4 regions of the Streptomyces sp. NPDC101234 genome follow, and region 3 is predicted to be linked to each of the others. Evidence: riboswitches for the same ligand, from Rfam matches in the RefSeq annotation. Region 3 holds a riboswitch; each other region holds the start of a gene.
The links. Region 3 has a riboswitch for cobalamin ahead of ACIRR9_RS03240 (ribonucleoside-diphosphate reductase subunit alpha). Riboswitches for the same ligand answer to the same signal wherever they lie in the genome.
Positions count from the first base shown of each region.

Region 1: another riboswitch for cobalamin. It lies ahead of ACIRR9_RS11665 (prenyltransferase/squalene oxidase repeat-containing protein); the one in region 3 lies ahead of ACIRR9_RS03240 (ribonucleoside-diphosphate reductase subunit alpha).
Region 2: another riboswitch for cobalamin. It lies ahead of ACIRR9_RS39290 (cobalamin biosynthesis protein); the one in region 3 lies ahead of ACIRR9_RS03240 (ribonucleoside-diphosphate reductase subunit alpha).
Region 4: another riboswitch for cobalamin. It lies ahead of ACIRR9_RS07165 (CbtB-domain containing protein); the one in region 3 lies ahead of ACIRR9_RS03240 (ribonucleoside-diphosphate reductase subunit alpha).

Region 1 covers NZ_JBIWOA010000005.1:218,107-221,597, forward strand. Annotated here, with positions in the region: gene ACIRR9_RS11650 (NAD(P)/FAD-dependent oxidoreductase) at 1-726, opposite strand, end outside; gene ACIRR9_RS11655 (hypothetical protein) at 813-944, opposite strand; gene ACIRR9_RS11660 (hypothetical protein) at 997-1,161, opposite strand; cobalamin riboswitch at 1,332-1,456, shown strand; gene ACIRR9_RS11665 (prenyltransferase/squalene oxidase repeat-containing protein) at 1,569-2,783, shown strand; gene ACIRR9_RS11670 (SCO2322 family protein) at 2,780-3,397, shown strand; gene ACIRR9_RS11675 (energy-coupling factor transporter transmembrane component T) at 3,390-3,491, shown strand, end outside.
Region 2 covers NZ_JBIWOA010000028.1:78,015-81,505, reverse strand. Annotated here, with positions in the region: gene ACIRR9_RS39300 (anion permease) at 1-1,135, shown strand, start outside; gene ACIRR9_RS39295 (hypothetical protein) at 1,154-1,381, shown strand; cobalamin riboswitch at 1,535-1,677, shown strand; gene ACIRR9_RS39290 (cobalamin biosynthesis protein) at 1,777-2,727, shown strand; gene ACIRR9_RS39285 (cobyric acid synthase) at 2,724-3,491, shown strand, end outside.
Region 3 covers NZ_JBIWOA010000001.1:693,098-696,588, reverse strand. Annotated here, with positions in the region: gene ACIRR9_RS03250 (ATP-binding protein) at 1-468, opposite strand, end outside; gene ACIRR9_RS03245 (GNAT family N-acetyltransferase) at 626-1,132, shown strand; cobalamin riboswitch at 1,178-1,310, shown strand; gene ACIRR9_RS03240 (ribonucleoside-diphosphate reductase subunit alpha) at 1,435-3,491, shown strand, end outside.
Region 4 covers NZ_JBIWOA010000003.1:150,546-154,036, reverse strand. Annotated here, with positions in the region: gene ACIRR9_RS07175 (LysR family transcriptional regulator) at 1-547, shown strand, start outside; gene ACIRR9_RS07170 (enoyl-CoA hydratase/isomerase family protein) at 628-1,671, shown strand; cobalamin riboswitch at 1,739-1,879, shown strand; gene ACIRR9_RS07165 (CbtB-domain containing protein) at 1,916-2,137, shown strand; gene ACIRR9_RS07160 (CbtA family protein) at 2,160-2,915, shown strand; gene pgm (phosphoglucomutase (alpha-D-glucose-1,6-bisphosphate-dependent)) at 3,145-3,491, shown strand, end outside.

The sequences.
Region 1 (3,491 bases), on a different contig from region 3:
CCCGCCGCGGCCGGGGGCGTTGCGCGGGTCGGCCTGGACGTTGACGACCGGGTAGCGGGGCACGGCGGTGGTCGCGGGCGGGGCCTCGTAGACGCGGCTGGCGTAGGCCACCCCGGCGTCCACGACGCGCTCCACGACCGGCGGCAGGCCCAGCTCCGTCAGCCAGTCCGGCGTCCGGGAGCCCCGGCCGCTCGCGTCGATCACCAAGTCTGCGTGCAGGACGCCGAGTTCGTCGTCGTCCGAGATGCGGATGCCGGTCACCCGGTCGCGGTCTCCGACCAGCCCCGCCACCCGGGTGCCGTCCCGCAGCGTCACCCGGGGCCTGCCGAGCACGTCCGCGCGGATCACCGCGTCCAGCAGGTCACGGCTGCACACGATCATGTTGTGCCGGGAGTCGGTGAACCGCCGGAACCAGTGTCCCGAAGGCGCCTTGCTGACCAGGTCCTTCATCACGTCGATGAGTCCGGCGCCCTTGCCGACGAGTTCGCCGGTGATGCCGGGGAGCAGGTCTTCGAGGGCGGCCACGCCGCCCGACCACAGGAGATGGGCGTGTCTGGCCTGCGGCAGCCCCTTGCGGTGTGCGGGGCCCGCGGGCAGCCGGTCGGCCTCGACGACGGTGACCTCGTCGAAGCGGGTGGCGAGGACCGAGGCGGCGAGCAGTCCGGCGGTGCTGCCGCCGATGACGATCGCGGTACGACGGACCGCTGCGGTGGCTCTGTCAGACATGAGTGCTGAGGCTTTCTGCGACATCCGCCCCCTGTTCGAGGAGGGCGGTTCCGACCCGGGTGGACTGAAATGCACGGGCGCTCGGCTCAGTTGGCGGCGGCACCCTCGAAGGCGGCGCCGAGCAGTTCGGCGACGACCCCGACGGGGATTCCGGTGCGGCAGGACAGCTCCCCCAGCCGTTCCGGTACGCCGGTCAGCGGGGCATGGGCGTCGCTCACCAAGGTCCCCCTGGACGTGCGTCGTCGGTCGGTCGGCCGAGCAGTCGCGAGGCTATCGAATCACCCGTGCCGCCCACCAGACGCGACAACCCATCCCGCCCGCCGGCAGTACCGCCGGCGTGGTCGGCCCCGACAGCCGCTCCATCACCAGGTCGGTCCGGGAGCCGGAGGGCCGCACCCGGGGCACCGGGTATCCGTGCTCCCATGCGTACGTCATCAGCGCGCCCTTGGCCGCCGAGTCCCCCGGTCGCCCCGCTCACGGCGCAGCACCCACGCCTCGTCGATCTCGTACACATCGGCCGAACGCCCCGAGCCGAGCAGTCTCCCCGTCATGGCGCGACCATGACGAAACGGTCTCCGCACAGCCGCCCCTCAGCTTCTTGTTGACGCCCGGTAAAGTAGCGGGGTCGTCATCACCCGTACGGGGGGAAGCCGGTGTAATTCCGGCGCTGACCCGCAACCGTGAGCCGTTCCGTGCGGCGAGCCGGACTGCCCCGCGCGGACGTTGATCGGCTCAGGTGCGCCGGTGTCCGTCGGCGCACGGCACCGTCGAGGTTACGGAGCCGAGCCGCCGGGGTGTCCCGTGCTGCCCGGCTCCCCCACAGGGAGAGGCACCCGCCGACCATGAACGTCCTCCGCCGCAGCGCCGCGGTGCTGGCCGCCACCGCCGTCATCGGCGCCGCCATGCCCACGATGACCGCACTGGCCGCCGACGATCCGTCCCCGTCCGCCTCCGCGGTGCTCCCGTCGGGGCTGTACGGCAGCACGGACCCCAAGTACGACGGCGTCTGGCGCCAGTCGCTCGCCCTGCTCGCCCAGCACACGGTCGGGGTGACCCCGGCCGCGAAGGCGGTGGACTGGCTGGCCGGGCAGCAGTGCGCGAACGGCGCGTTCGCCGCGTTCCGCGCCGAGCCGACGGCGGCCTGCGACGCCAAGGTGACGGTCGACACGAACAGCACGGCGGCCGCCGTACAGGCACTGAAGGCGGTCGGCGGCCACGACTCCGCCGTGGGCAAGGCCGTGACCTGGCTGAAGTCGCAGCAGAACAAGGACGGCGGCTGGGGCTACGCCCCTGGCTCGCCCAGCGACACCAACTCCACCGGTGTGGTCATCGGCGCCCTCGCGGCGGCCGGCGCGAGCGCGGACCGGACGCCGTACGACCTGCTGGCCAAGTGGTCCATCCCCTGCGACCAGGACGGTGGCGGTGGCGGTGGCCTCGCCTACCAGCCGGACAAGACGGGGAAGCTGTCCGCCAACGCGGACGCCACGGCCGCCGGGGTGCTCGGCGCCCTCGGCAAGGGGTTCGCGGCGACGGCCGGCAAGGCCCCGGCGGAGGGATACATCTGCGCCAACTCCGACAAGGCCCTCACCCGGGAGGAGGTGGCCCGCAACGGCGCCGAGTACCTCGCGGACGCCGTGCACGAGAAGGGCTACCTGGTCTCCGCGCTCCCCGGTGCCAAGCCCCAGCCGGACTACGGCAACACCGCCGACGCGGTCGTCGCCATGGCCGCGCAGGGCTGGACGAAGCCGGCGAAGAAGCCGTACGCCTGGCTGACGGCGAACTCCGCGCAGTGGGCGAAGCAGAGCGGGCCCGCGGCCTACGCCGAGCTGATCTTCGCGGCGCATGCGATGGGCGCGGATCCGCGCGACTTCGGCGGTACGGACCTGGTGACGGCGCTGAACGCGACGGGACCGGCCCCGCGGGCGGCTGCCGCCGAGCACACCGGGGCGAAGAAGTCGTCGGGCACCGGTGTGTGGTGGATCGTCGGCACGGGTCTCGTCGCGGGTATCGGCATCGGCTTCCTGTTCAGCGGCCGCCGGAAGCAGCGGCAGCTGTGACCGCCGTCCGCCGGGCCGCGCTGCTGCTCATGACCGCGCTCCTGGTCTGGGGGACCGCGGCGGGGCCGGCCCAGGCCGCCGGTTACCGCTACTGGTCCTTCTGGGAGCGGGACGGTTCGCGCTGGACGTACGCCACGCAGGGCCCCTCGACCGCGCAGCCCGCCGACGGTGCGGTGGAGGGTTTCCGCTTCGCGGTGAGCGAGGACTCGGCGGACGCGTCGCGGCCGCGCGGGGCGGCGGACTTCGGGACGATCTGCGCGGACACGCCGGCAGTGCGGGGCAAGAAACGGGTCGCGCTGGTCATCGACTTCGGTACGACGGCGGACGCGCCGTCCGGCGAGCGGCCGCCGGCGGGGCGGACGGTGTGCGCGGTGGTGTCCGGGGACGCGACGACGGCGGAGGCGCTGGCCGCTGTGGCGAAGCCGTTGCGGTACGACACGAACGCGTTGTTGTGTGCGATCGCCGGGTATCCCGAGAAGGGGTGCGGAGAGAAAGTGGCGGCGAGTGGTACGTCGGGCAGCGGGCCGTCTGTTGGGCTGCTGGCCGGGGTGGGAGTGGTCGTGGTGTTGGCCGCGGGGGCGGTCTGGCAGGCGCGGCGGCGGAAGGATGCGTGATCGTCACAGTGCGGGTGCGTGGGGGCTGGTCGCGCCCACGCGGCGGAGCCGCATATGTCTCAGCCCCGCGCCCCTGAAGGGGCGCCGCAGTCAC
Region 2 (3,491 bases), on a different contig from region 3:
GACCGGTGCGCTCAAGCCCAAGATCGCGGTGGCCATGTCCGCCGCGCTCAACCTGGTGGGCGCCTTCCTCTCCGTGGAGGTCGCCAACACGATCTCCAAGGGCCTCGTCGACGAGAACGGCATTCGTCCCGAGGTCATCTTCGCCGCCCTGGTCGGCGCCATCCTCTGGAACCTGGTGACCTGGCTGGTGGGTCTGCCCTCCAGCTCGTCGCACGCCCTGATGGGCGGTCTGGTGGGCGCCACCGTCGCCTCCGCCGGGTTCGGCGCCGTCCACGGCGACGTGCTCGTCGCCAAGGTCCTGCTCCCGGCGGTCGCCGCCCCCGTCGTCGCGGGTCTCGCGGCGATGTTCTCCACCCGCTTCTCCTACGCGCTCTCGAAGAACGCCGACGACGAGGCCACCCGCAAGGGCTACCGCGCCGGCCAGATCGCCTCCGCCGGCCTGGTCTCGCTCGCGCACGGCACCAACGACGCGCAGAAGACGATGGGCATCATCACCCTCGCGCTGATCGCGGGCGGTTCCATCGCCCCCGGCTCGAACCCTCCCACCTGGGTCATCCTCTCCGCCGGTCTGGCCATCGCGCTCGGCACCTACATCGGCGGCTGGCGCATCATCCGCACCATGGGCAAGGGCCTGACCGACCTTCAGCCGCAGCAGGGCTTCGCCGCCCAGACCAGCGCGGCCACCGCCATCCTGGCCTCCTCCCACCTCGGCTTCTCCCTCTCCACCACGCACGTCGTCTCCGGTTCGGTGATGGGCGCGGGCCTGGGCCGCAAGGGCGGCACCGTCCGCTGGTCCACCGCGACCCGCATGCTCGTCGCCTGGGTGCTCACCCTCCCGGCGGCCGCACTGGTCGGCGCGCTCGCCGAGTCCGTGACGGACCTCGGCGACTGGGGCACGGCGGCCGTCGGCGTCTTCCTGGTGGCCGCCGGCGCGGCGATCTGGAAGCTCTCCCGCCGCGAGGTCGTGGACAGCGCCAACGTCAACGACACCGCGGCCGAGGAACCGGCCGGCGTGGTCACCACGGCGATCGCCGCGGTCACTCCCCCGCCCGCGGGCCCGGTGACCGACGGCCTCACGGCCACCATCCCCTCCCCCGCCGCCGCTGCCGCGACCGACCCGGCCGCCACCGTCTGACCCCGAGGAAGAACCAACATGAGCATCGACTGGGCAGCCATCGGCTCCGTCTTCGGCGTCAGCCTCGTGGCCACCGTGGGCCTGGTGGCCCTCTTCACCCTCGGCATCAAGGGCCTCTCCGCCCGCGCCCGCGCCACGGCCCAGGGCAACTCCGCGGCCCTGGCCGTGACGGCCGCCTACGTCTGCTTCGCGGCCTGCGCGGCAGCTGTGGCGTACGGCATCCACCTGATCGTGGCGAAGGCCTGACCGGGACCGTCGCCGCCGAGACCCGGACACGACCGACAAGGCTCCTCCCCGACCCGCTCGGGAAGGAGCCTTCGGCATGTCCCAGGAGCCCCGCAGGGCACCCGATGTGGGCCTTCGCACACTCTCCCCTCGCAGGTCAACGGCAAGTTGACGGGTCTTCCGGGGGCATGGTGGACTGCCGGAGCCATGTACGGCGGCAAGAGAGGAAGCCGGTGTGAATCCGGCGCGGTCCCGCCACTGTCACCGGGGTAGGTAGCCCCGGGAGCCAGGAACTCTCACCGCCGGTCTCGTCGAACCAGGGCGCGGACACCCTGAGTGAGGACATAACGCCATGTGCGGCTGCCGATCGAGGTTCAGTACCCGGCTCGTCCCCGACCCCACGGCCGGCTGAGCCGATGGGTGCCGATCGCGTCTTCGCGTACGGCGCCGCCGCCGGCCTTCTCGGTGATCTGCTGCTCGGCGATCCGCGCCGGGGGCATCCGGTCGCCGTGTTCGGACGGGCGGCCGGGGCCGTGGAAAAGGTGCTGTGGCGGGACGATCGCGGGTGGGGCGCTCTGCACACCGCCGTGTGCGCCGGCGGCGCCGTGGCTCTGGGGGCCGTGGCCCAGCGGGTCGTACGACCGTCGACCACCGCTTCCGTCGCGCTGACCGCCGCTGCCACATGGGCGGTTGTCGGCGGGACGTCGCTCGCGCGCGAGGCGCGGACCATCGGGCGGGCCCTGGAGGCGGGGGACGTCGAGGCCGCCCGTGCCCGGCTGCCGCATCTGTGCGGACGGGATCCGCAGGCCCTGGACGCCGACGGGATCGCCCGTGCCGTCGTGGAGTCCGTCGCCGAGAACACCAGTGACGCGGTCGTGGGCGCGCTGGTGTGGGGAGCCCTGGCCGGTGTGCCGGGGCTGGTGGGGTTCCGCGCCGTCAACACCCTGGACGCCATGGTCGGGCACAGGTCGGCCCGGTACCGGCGGTTCGGGTGGGCTTCCGCACGGCTGGACGACGTCGCCGGGTGGCCGGGGGCGCGGCTGACGGCCGTGCTGGCGACGGCCGCCGGTGGGGATGCCCGTGGAGCCGTACGGGCCTGGCGGGCCGACGCGGCCAGGCATCCGAGTCCCAACGCGGGGCCCGTGGAGGCTTCGTTCGCGGGGGCGTTGGGGGTGCGGCTCGGGGGGACGTTGTCGTATGCGGGACGGGTCGAGCACCGGCCCGTGCTGAACACGCAGGGGCGGGCCGTGGAGGTCGCGGACATCCGGCGGGCGGTACGGCTCTCCCGTCGTGTCGGTCTGCTCGCGCTCGGCGTGACCGTCGCCGCGCGCCTCGCCGCGAAGGGACGGAAGGGACGTACGTCATGAACGGTGGTCTTCTCGTCGCCGGCACCACCTCGGACGCCGGCAAGAGTGTCGTCACCGCGGGTATCTGCCGGTGGCTGGTGCGACAGGGCGTCAAGGTCGCGCCCTTCAAGGCGCAGAACATGTCCCTCAACTCCTTCGTGACGCGCGAGGGGGCCGAGATCGGGCGGGCGCAGGCCATGCAGGCGCAGGCCTGCCGGGTCGAGCCGACCGCGCTGATGAACCCCGTGCTGCTCAAGCCCGGTGGCGAGCAGAGCAGTCAGGTCGTGCTGCTGGGCAAGCCGGTCGGTGAGCTGAGCGCGCGCGGATACCACGGCGGGCGGCAGCAGAAGCTGCTCGGGACCGTGCTCGACTGTCTCGCCGAGTTGCGGGGCACGTATGACGCGGTGATCTGTGAGGGGGCGGGCAGTCCGGCCGAGATCAATCTGCGCCGGACCGACATCGTGAACATGGGGATCGCGCGCAACGCGCGGCTCCCCGTGCTGGTGGTGGGCGACATCGACCGCGGGGGCGTGTTCGCGTCGTTCTTCGGCACCGTCGCCCTGCTCTCGCCGGAGGACCAGGCCCTCGTCGCCGGGTTCCTCGTCAACAAGTTCCGCGGCGACGTCTCCCTGCTGGAGCCCGGCCTCGACATGCTGCACGGGCTGACAGGACGACAGACGTACGGCGTCCTCCCCTTCCGGCACGGCCTCGGCATCGACGAGGAGGACGGGCTCCGGGTCTCCCTGCGCGGGACCGTCCGTGAGTCGAACACCGCCCCGCCCGTC
Region 3 (3,491 bases):
CCCGGCGGTGGGCACCAGTCCGCCGGGGTCCCGCAGTGCCTTGGTGAGGTAACGCCGTTTGGTCCAGCGGTACCACCAGAACAGGAAGAGCGCGGCGGCGATCGAAGCGGCGAGTATCGGACCGACGAACTTGAAGACGATGTCGAACGCCTTGCTCTTCTCCCGCCAGTGCTCGAACTCGGTGGTGTGGTGCACGCCCACGATGTACAGGCCCTCGATGATCCACGCGAGCAGCGTGAGCACGGCGACCAGCCAGATCAGCCTGGTGACATTGGCGTAGGAGGCCCATCTGCGCCACTTCTTGGGGCGGGCGGTCCCCCGGCGGGCCTCCAGACGGATCATCAGGGAGTGCCAGTGGCGGGCGAGTCGGCATCCGGCCCGGCTGCCCGCGCGTCTCGGACCAAGTGTCGCCATCTGCGCGGAGCGCGGCCGCTCCTTGCCGGGCGGGTGACGGACGACCCTCGTCATGGCGAATTCCTTCCGAGATCTGTGCTCGGGGCCAAGGAACCGAGGGGGCGACCACACCTAGTTCCATGGAATCACTCCCACCGCTGCCCGCAACCCGGCCGCACCACGGCGGAAACACCGTGGCTGGGCAGTGGGGGCCTCCGGCAGACTCGGCGGCATGGACATCAGGATCCGGCCGGCCGACCCCGCCGAGTACGAAGCCCTCGGCGAGATCACCGCTCAGGCCTACCTCCGGGACGGCCTTCTCGACTTCGGGGAGAGCGACAGCTACCTGGGCGAGCTGAGAGACGTGGCCGGGCGGGCGGCCGCGGCCGACATACTCGTGGCCGTACGGAACGGCAGTCTCCTCGGCGGAGTCACCTTCGTCCCCGCCGGTGGTCCCATGGCCGACATCGCGCGCCCCGGGGAGGCCGAGATCCGGATGCTCGCGGTCGACCGCGCGGCCCGGGGCCAGGGCGCCGGCGAGGCACTCGTACGTGCCTGTGTCGAGCGGGCCCGTGCCACCACGGGTTGCTTCCGCGTCGTGCTCTCCACACAGCGCACCATGCTCGCCGCCCACCGGATCTACGAACGGCTGGGCTTCGTCCGCACACCCGAGCGGGACTGGAATCCGCTGCCGGAGCTGGACGACATCACTCTCCTCACCTACGAGCTGACGCTCTGACACCACCGCGACACAACATCTGGGGGTGACACGACAGCCCGGCACTAGATGTATGCTCATGCTCGCTGTCACCACAGGGGAATCCGGTGCGAATCCGGAACTGTCCCGCAACGGTGTACTTGCGCACATCTGTGCGCAGGAGTCAGTCCGAGGACCTGCCGACAGCACATCCGGCCATCCGGCCCGGGTGTTCTGACGTCCGGGCCTCGTGGAGTGGGCCGGGGACGCGACACGCGTGCGCTCGCCCGTGTGCTGCCTCCTGCCCTCCGCCAGGCCCTGTGCCGAGCGAGGGAGAGCCCCACGTGACCATCGCGCCAGCCGACCCGGTTTCAGCGACCATCTCCGTGGAAGAGGACGGTCCCGGAACCGCGCTGCTGCGGACCCTGACCGAGCTGACCGCCGACCTCCCCGACGCCGACCCCGGCCGGGTCGCCGCCGCCGCGCTGCGCGGCCGGTCCGCGCGGGCCGACGAAGCGGAGTTGCGCGAGCTGGCCACGGAGGCGGCCGCCGGCCTGATCTCGGAGGACCCCGCCTACTCGCGGCTGGCCGCCCGTCTGCTCACGGTCTCCGTCCGCGCCGAGGCCACCTCGCAGGGCGTGACGTCCTTCACCGAGTCCGTGGCGGTGGGGCACCGGGAGGGGCTCATCGCCGACCGGACCGCCGAGTTCGTACGGCTGCACGCGGCCCGCCTGGACGCCCTCGTCGACCCGGACGCCGACGACCGCTTCGGCTACTTCGGGCTCCGCACGCTCCACAGCCGCTACCTGCTCCGGCATCCGATCACCCGGCGCGTGATCGAGACGCCCCAGCACTTCATGCTCCGGGTGGCCGCCGGTCTCGCCGAGGACGACACCGCGCGCGCACTGGACGAAGTCACCGCGCTCTACCGCCTGATGAGCCGCCTCGACTACCTCCCCTCCTCCCCCACCCTCTTCAACTCCGGCACCCGGCACCCCCAGATGTCGTCCTGCTACCTCCTCGACTCCCCGAAGGACGAGCTGGACTCCATCTACGACCGCTACCACCAGGTCGCCCGCCTCTCCAAGCACGCCGGCGGCATCGGTCTGTCGTACTCCCGGATCCGCAGCCGGGGTTCGCTGATCCGCGGCACCAACGGACACTCCAACGGCATCGTGCCGTTCCTGAAGACCCTGGACGCCTCGGTCGCCGCGGTGAACCAGGGCGGTCGGCGCAAGGGCGCGGCCGCGGTCTACCTGGAGACCTGGCACTCCGACCTCGAGGAGTTCCTGGAGCTGCGCGACAACACGGGTGAGGACGCCCGCCGTACGCACAACCTGAACCTCGCGCACTGGATCCCGGACGAGTTCATGCGCCGGGTGAACGCCGACGGGCAGTGGTCCCTCTTCTCCCCCGCCGATGTCCCGGAGCTGGTGGACCTGTGGGGCGAGGAGTTCGACGCGGCCTACCGCAAGGCCGAGGCCGACGGACTCGCGCGCAAGACGGTCCCGGCCCGTGACCTGTACGGCCGGATGATGCGCACCCTCGCGCAGACCGGCAACGGCTGGATGACCTTCAAGGACGCGGCCAACCGCACCGCGAACCAGACGGCCGTCCCCGGCCATGTCGTCCACTCCTCCAACCTCTGCACGGAGATCCTGGAGGTCACGGACGACGGCGAGACGGCGGTCTGCAACCTGGGGTCGGTGAACCTGGGAGCCTTCGTGACCGGCGGGGACATCGACTGGGAGCGGCTGGACGAGACCGTCCGCACCGCCGTCACCTTCCTCGACCGGGTCGTCGACATCAACTTCTACCCGACCGAGCAGGCCGGCCGTTCCAACGCCAAGTGGCGTCCCGTCGGCCTCGGCGCGATGGGCCTCCAGGACGTCTTCTTCAAGCTGCGGCTGCCCTTCGACTCGGCGGAGGCGAAGGCGCTCTCCACCCGGATCGCCGAGCGGATCATGCTCGTCGCGTACGAGGCCTCCGCCGACCTCGCCGAGCGCAACGGCCCGCTGCCGGCCTGGGAGAAGACCCGTACCGCGCAGGGTGTGCTGCACCCCGACCACTACGGCGTCGAGTTCACCTGGCCCGAGCGGTGGGCGGCGCTGCGTGCGCGGATCGCGACCACCGGCCTGCGCAACAGCCTGCTCCTCGCCATCGCGCCCACCGCCACCATCGCGTCCATCGCGGGCGTGTACGAGTGCATCGAGCCGCAGGTCTCCAACCTCTTCAAGCGCGAGACGCTCTCCGGTGAGTTCCTCCAGGTCAACTCCTACCTGGTGCAGGACCTCAAGGACCTCGGCGTGTGGGACGCCCGCACCCGTGAGGCGCTGCGCGAGGCGAACGGCTCGGTGCAGGACTTCGTGTGGATCCCCGAGGACGTACGACGGCTCTACCG
Region 4 (3,491 bases), on a different contig from region 3:
CGTCCACGTCACCCACATGGAGCCGGAAAAGTCCCTCCCGGCACTTCAGGCCCGCGACTTCGACCTCGTCCTCGCCGAGGAGTACCCCGGCAACCCCCACCGTCGGCCCGCCGAACTCGAACAGCAGGACCTGCTCGACGATCCCCTCCACCTCGCCCTGCCGCCCTCGGCGGGCGGCCCGAGGACGGAACTGCGGCAACTCGCCGGCCACCCCTGGGTGATGGAACCCGAAGGAACTCCGGCACGGCACTGGTCCATGGGCGTGTGCCGCGACGCGGGCTTCGAACCGGACGTACGCTTCGAGACCACCGACCTGCTGCTGCACCTCCGCCTCGTGGAGGAGGGACTCGCGGCCGCCTTCCTTCCCGACCTGGTCCGGGACGGACAGCGGGTGACGGCCGAGCTGCGGCAACTCCCCGCCGGGCGCCGTGTCTTCACCGCCGTACGCCGCGGGCGGGGCGGGCACCCCGCCGTCGTGGCCTGCCGGGACGCACTCCGACGGGCCGTCGCGCTGCGGACCGACCGGTCGCGAGAAGATCGTCCGTGACCGACGAGTCCACCCGACCCGGAAGGAACCGACGAGAACATGCGCGTCACCGTGGCCCACGAACCGACGGAGGCGTCCGGATGAGCGACGTCCTGCTGCACACGACCGGCCGGGCCGCACACATCACCCTCGACCGGCCGAAGGCGATCAACGCGCTGTCGCACCCGATGGTGCTGCGGATCGCCGAAGCCCTGACCGCCTGGGAGCACGATCCGGCCGTCGAGACCGTCGTCATCACCGGCGCGGGGGAGCGCGGCCTGTGCGCGGGCGGTGACATCCGTGCCGTCCACGACGACGCCCGCGACGGCGACGGCACCGCCGCGGCCGCCTTCTGGTACGACGAGTACCACCTCAACGCCCGGATCGCCCGCTACCCCAAGCCGTATGTCGCGATCATGGACGGCATCGTCATGGGCGGCGGTGTCGGCGTCTCCGCGCACGGCAGCGTCCGGATCGCCACCGAACGCTCGCGGATCGCCATGCCGGAGACCGGGATCGGCTTCGTCCCCGACGTCGGCGGCACCCGCCTGCTCGCCCTCGCCCCCGGCGAACTGGGCACCCATCTCGCCCTGACCGGCGCACAGATCGGCGCCGCCGACGCCCTGCTGTGCGGACTCGCCGACCACTTCATGCCGTCCGGCTCGATCCGGCCCTTCGTCGACGACCTCGCCGAACGGCCCGTACCGGAAGCGCTTGCTCGGCATGTGCGGTCGGCGCCCGAAGGGGAGTTGGCCGGCCACCGTGCGTGGATCGACGCCTGCTACCGGGCCGACACCGTCGAGGAGATCGTCCAGCGGCTGTCGGCGCACGGCGACCCGGCCGCCAAGCAGGCGGCGGAGACCCTGCTCACCAGGTCGCCGACCTCTCTCAAGGTGACCCTGAAGTCCCTGCGCCGGGCTCGGCGACTCGGCTCGCTGGAGCAGGTGTTGGACCAGGAGTACCGGGTCTCCTGCGCAACTCTCGCCACCCATGACCTGGTCGAGGGCATCCGTGCCCAGGTCGTCGACAAGGACCGCCACCCGCACTGGTCCCCGGCCACCCTCGCCGAGGTCACCGACGCCGACGTCGACCGCTTCTTCGCGCCGCTCGGCGAGCGCGAACTGGGCCTCGCCCCGCCCGGATGAGCCGGGCCGCCGACCGCCCACCAGGCGCGAGACGAAGATCACGACCGGTGACGCGGTCTTGGCCGTACCTTCCACACGCGGTACGGTCTGTCCGATATCGACGACGGCGAGACGGAAGCCGGTGGGAATCCGGCACGGTCGCGCCACTGTATGCAAGAGCCCCCGGGCGCTTGCCAGTCAGACCCGTGGCCGTCGTCATGTGCACCACCGAGTTGGGACGCGAACTCCCAGAGGAGGTCCTGCCATGGCGCAGACCGTCGCTCCGCCGACAGCCAACACCCCCGCCGTTCCCGCCAAGCTGCCGCTGTCCGCGATAGCTCCCTGGGCGGTCTTCTTCGGCATCCTGATGCTCGTCCTGCTCTACTTCGTCGGCGCCGAGCAGGGCGCCACCTCCGTGTTCAACGGCACGGACGTCCACGAGTGGGTGCACGACGCCCGCCATCTGCTCGGTTTCCCCTGCCACTGACGCGAGGGACGCCGTACATCACATGAACTCCGCAACGGTACGGAACCTCCTGGTGCGGGGCATGCTCGCCGGCCTTGCCGCCGGCGTGCTCGCCCTGGTCGCCGCCTACCTGCTGGGTGAGCCGAACGTCGACAAGGCGATCAGCTTCGAGGACGCCCACTCGCACGAGCACGAGATGGAGGTCGTCTCCCGCTCCCTGCAGTCCACCGCGGGCCTGGCCACCGGTGTGCTGGTGTACGGGGTCGCCTTCGGCGGTATCGCCGCACTCGCCTTCTGCTTCGCCCTGGGCCGCGTCGGGCGTTTCTCGCCGCGGGCGACGGCGCTGCTGCTGTCGGGCTGCGCGCTGCTCGCCGTGTACGTGGTGCCGTTCCTGAAGTACCCGGCCAACCCGCCGTCGGTGGGCGACCCGGACACCATCGGGAAACGCACCACCCTCTACTTCCTGATGATGCTGCTCAGCGTGCTGCTGGCGGTCGCCGCGACCATCCTGGGAAAGCGGCTCCAGCCACGGCTGGGCACCTGGTGGGCGACGGTGCTCGCGGTGGTCGCGTTCGCCGTCGTCATCGGGCTGGCCTACCAGTTCCTGCCGGTCGTCAACGAGGTGCCGAAGGACTTCCCGGCCACCCTGCTGTGGCGGTTCCGGCTCTCGGCACTGGCCATCCAGCTGACCCTGTGGGGCGGATTCGGGCTGCTGTTCGGCGAGTTGGCCGAGCGCGTGCTCAACCCGAAGCCGGCGAGGGCTCCGGCCGCCGCACGGAAGATGTCCGCAGCACACTGACGGCGGATGTCCGCAGCTCACCGAACGACACGCGAGGGCCCTCCGGAACCGTCCGGGGGCCCTTTCGTGTGCGCCCGCCGGGCCCGCAGGGGCCCTGCGGCTGCTGTGAACCCGCCGTGAACCCGCCGTGTCTTCGGCGTACGGACGGTGCCGCACTCGCGTCCACCGCCGCTGACAAGGAAAGATGGGCGCCGAGCGATCGATCAACGACTGCGGAGGAAGTGGACTCATGCCGCATGAGCGAGCGGGCCGGCCGGCGGCTCCGGAGGACCTCGTCGACGTGGCCCGGCTGGTCACGGCCTACTACGCGCTGCACCCCGACCCGGCCGACCCTGCCCAGCGGGTCGCGTTCGGCACCTCGGGACACCGCGGATCGTCCCTGACGACCGCGTTCAACGAGGACCACATCGCGGCCACCAGCCAGGCCATCTGCGAGTACCGGAGCGGCCAGGGCACCGACGGCCCCCTGTTCCTGGGCGCCGACACCCATGCCCTGTCCGAGCCCGCCAAGGTCACCGCGCTTGAGGTCTTCGCCGCCAACGGCGTCACCGTCCTCGTCGACAGCGCCGACGGCTA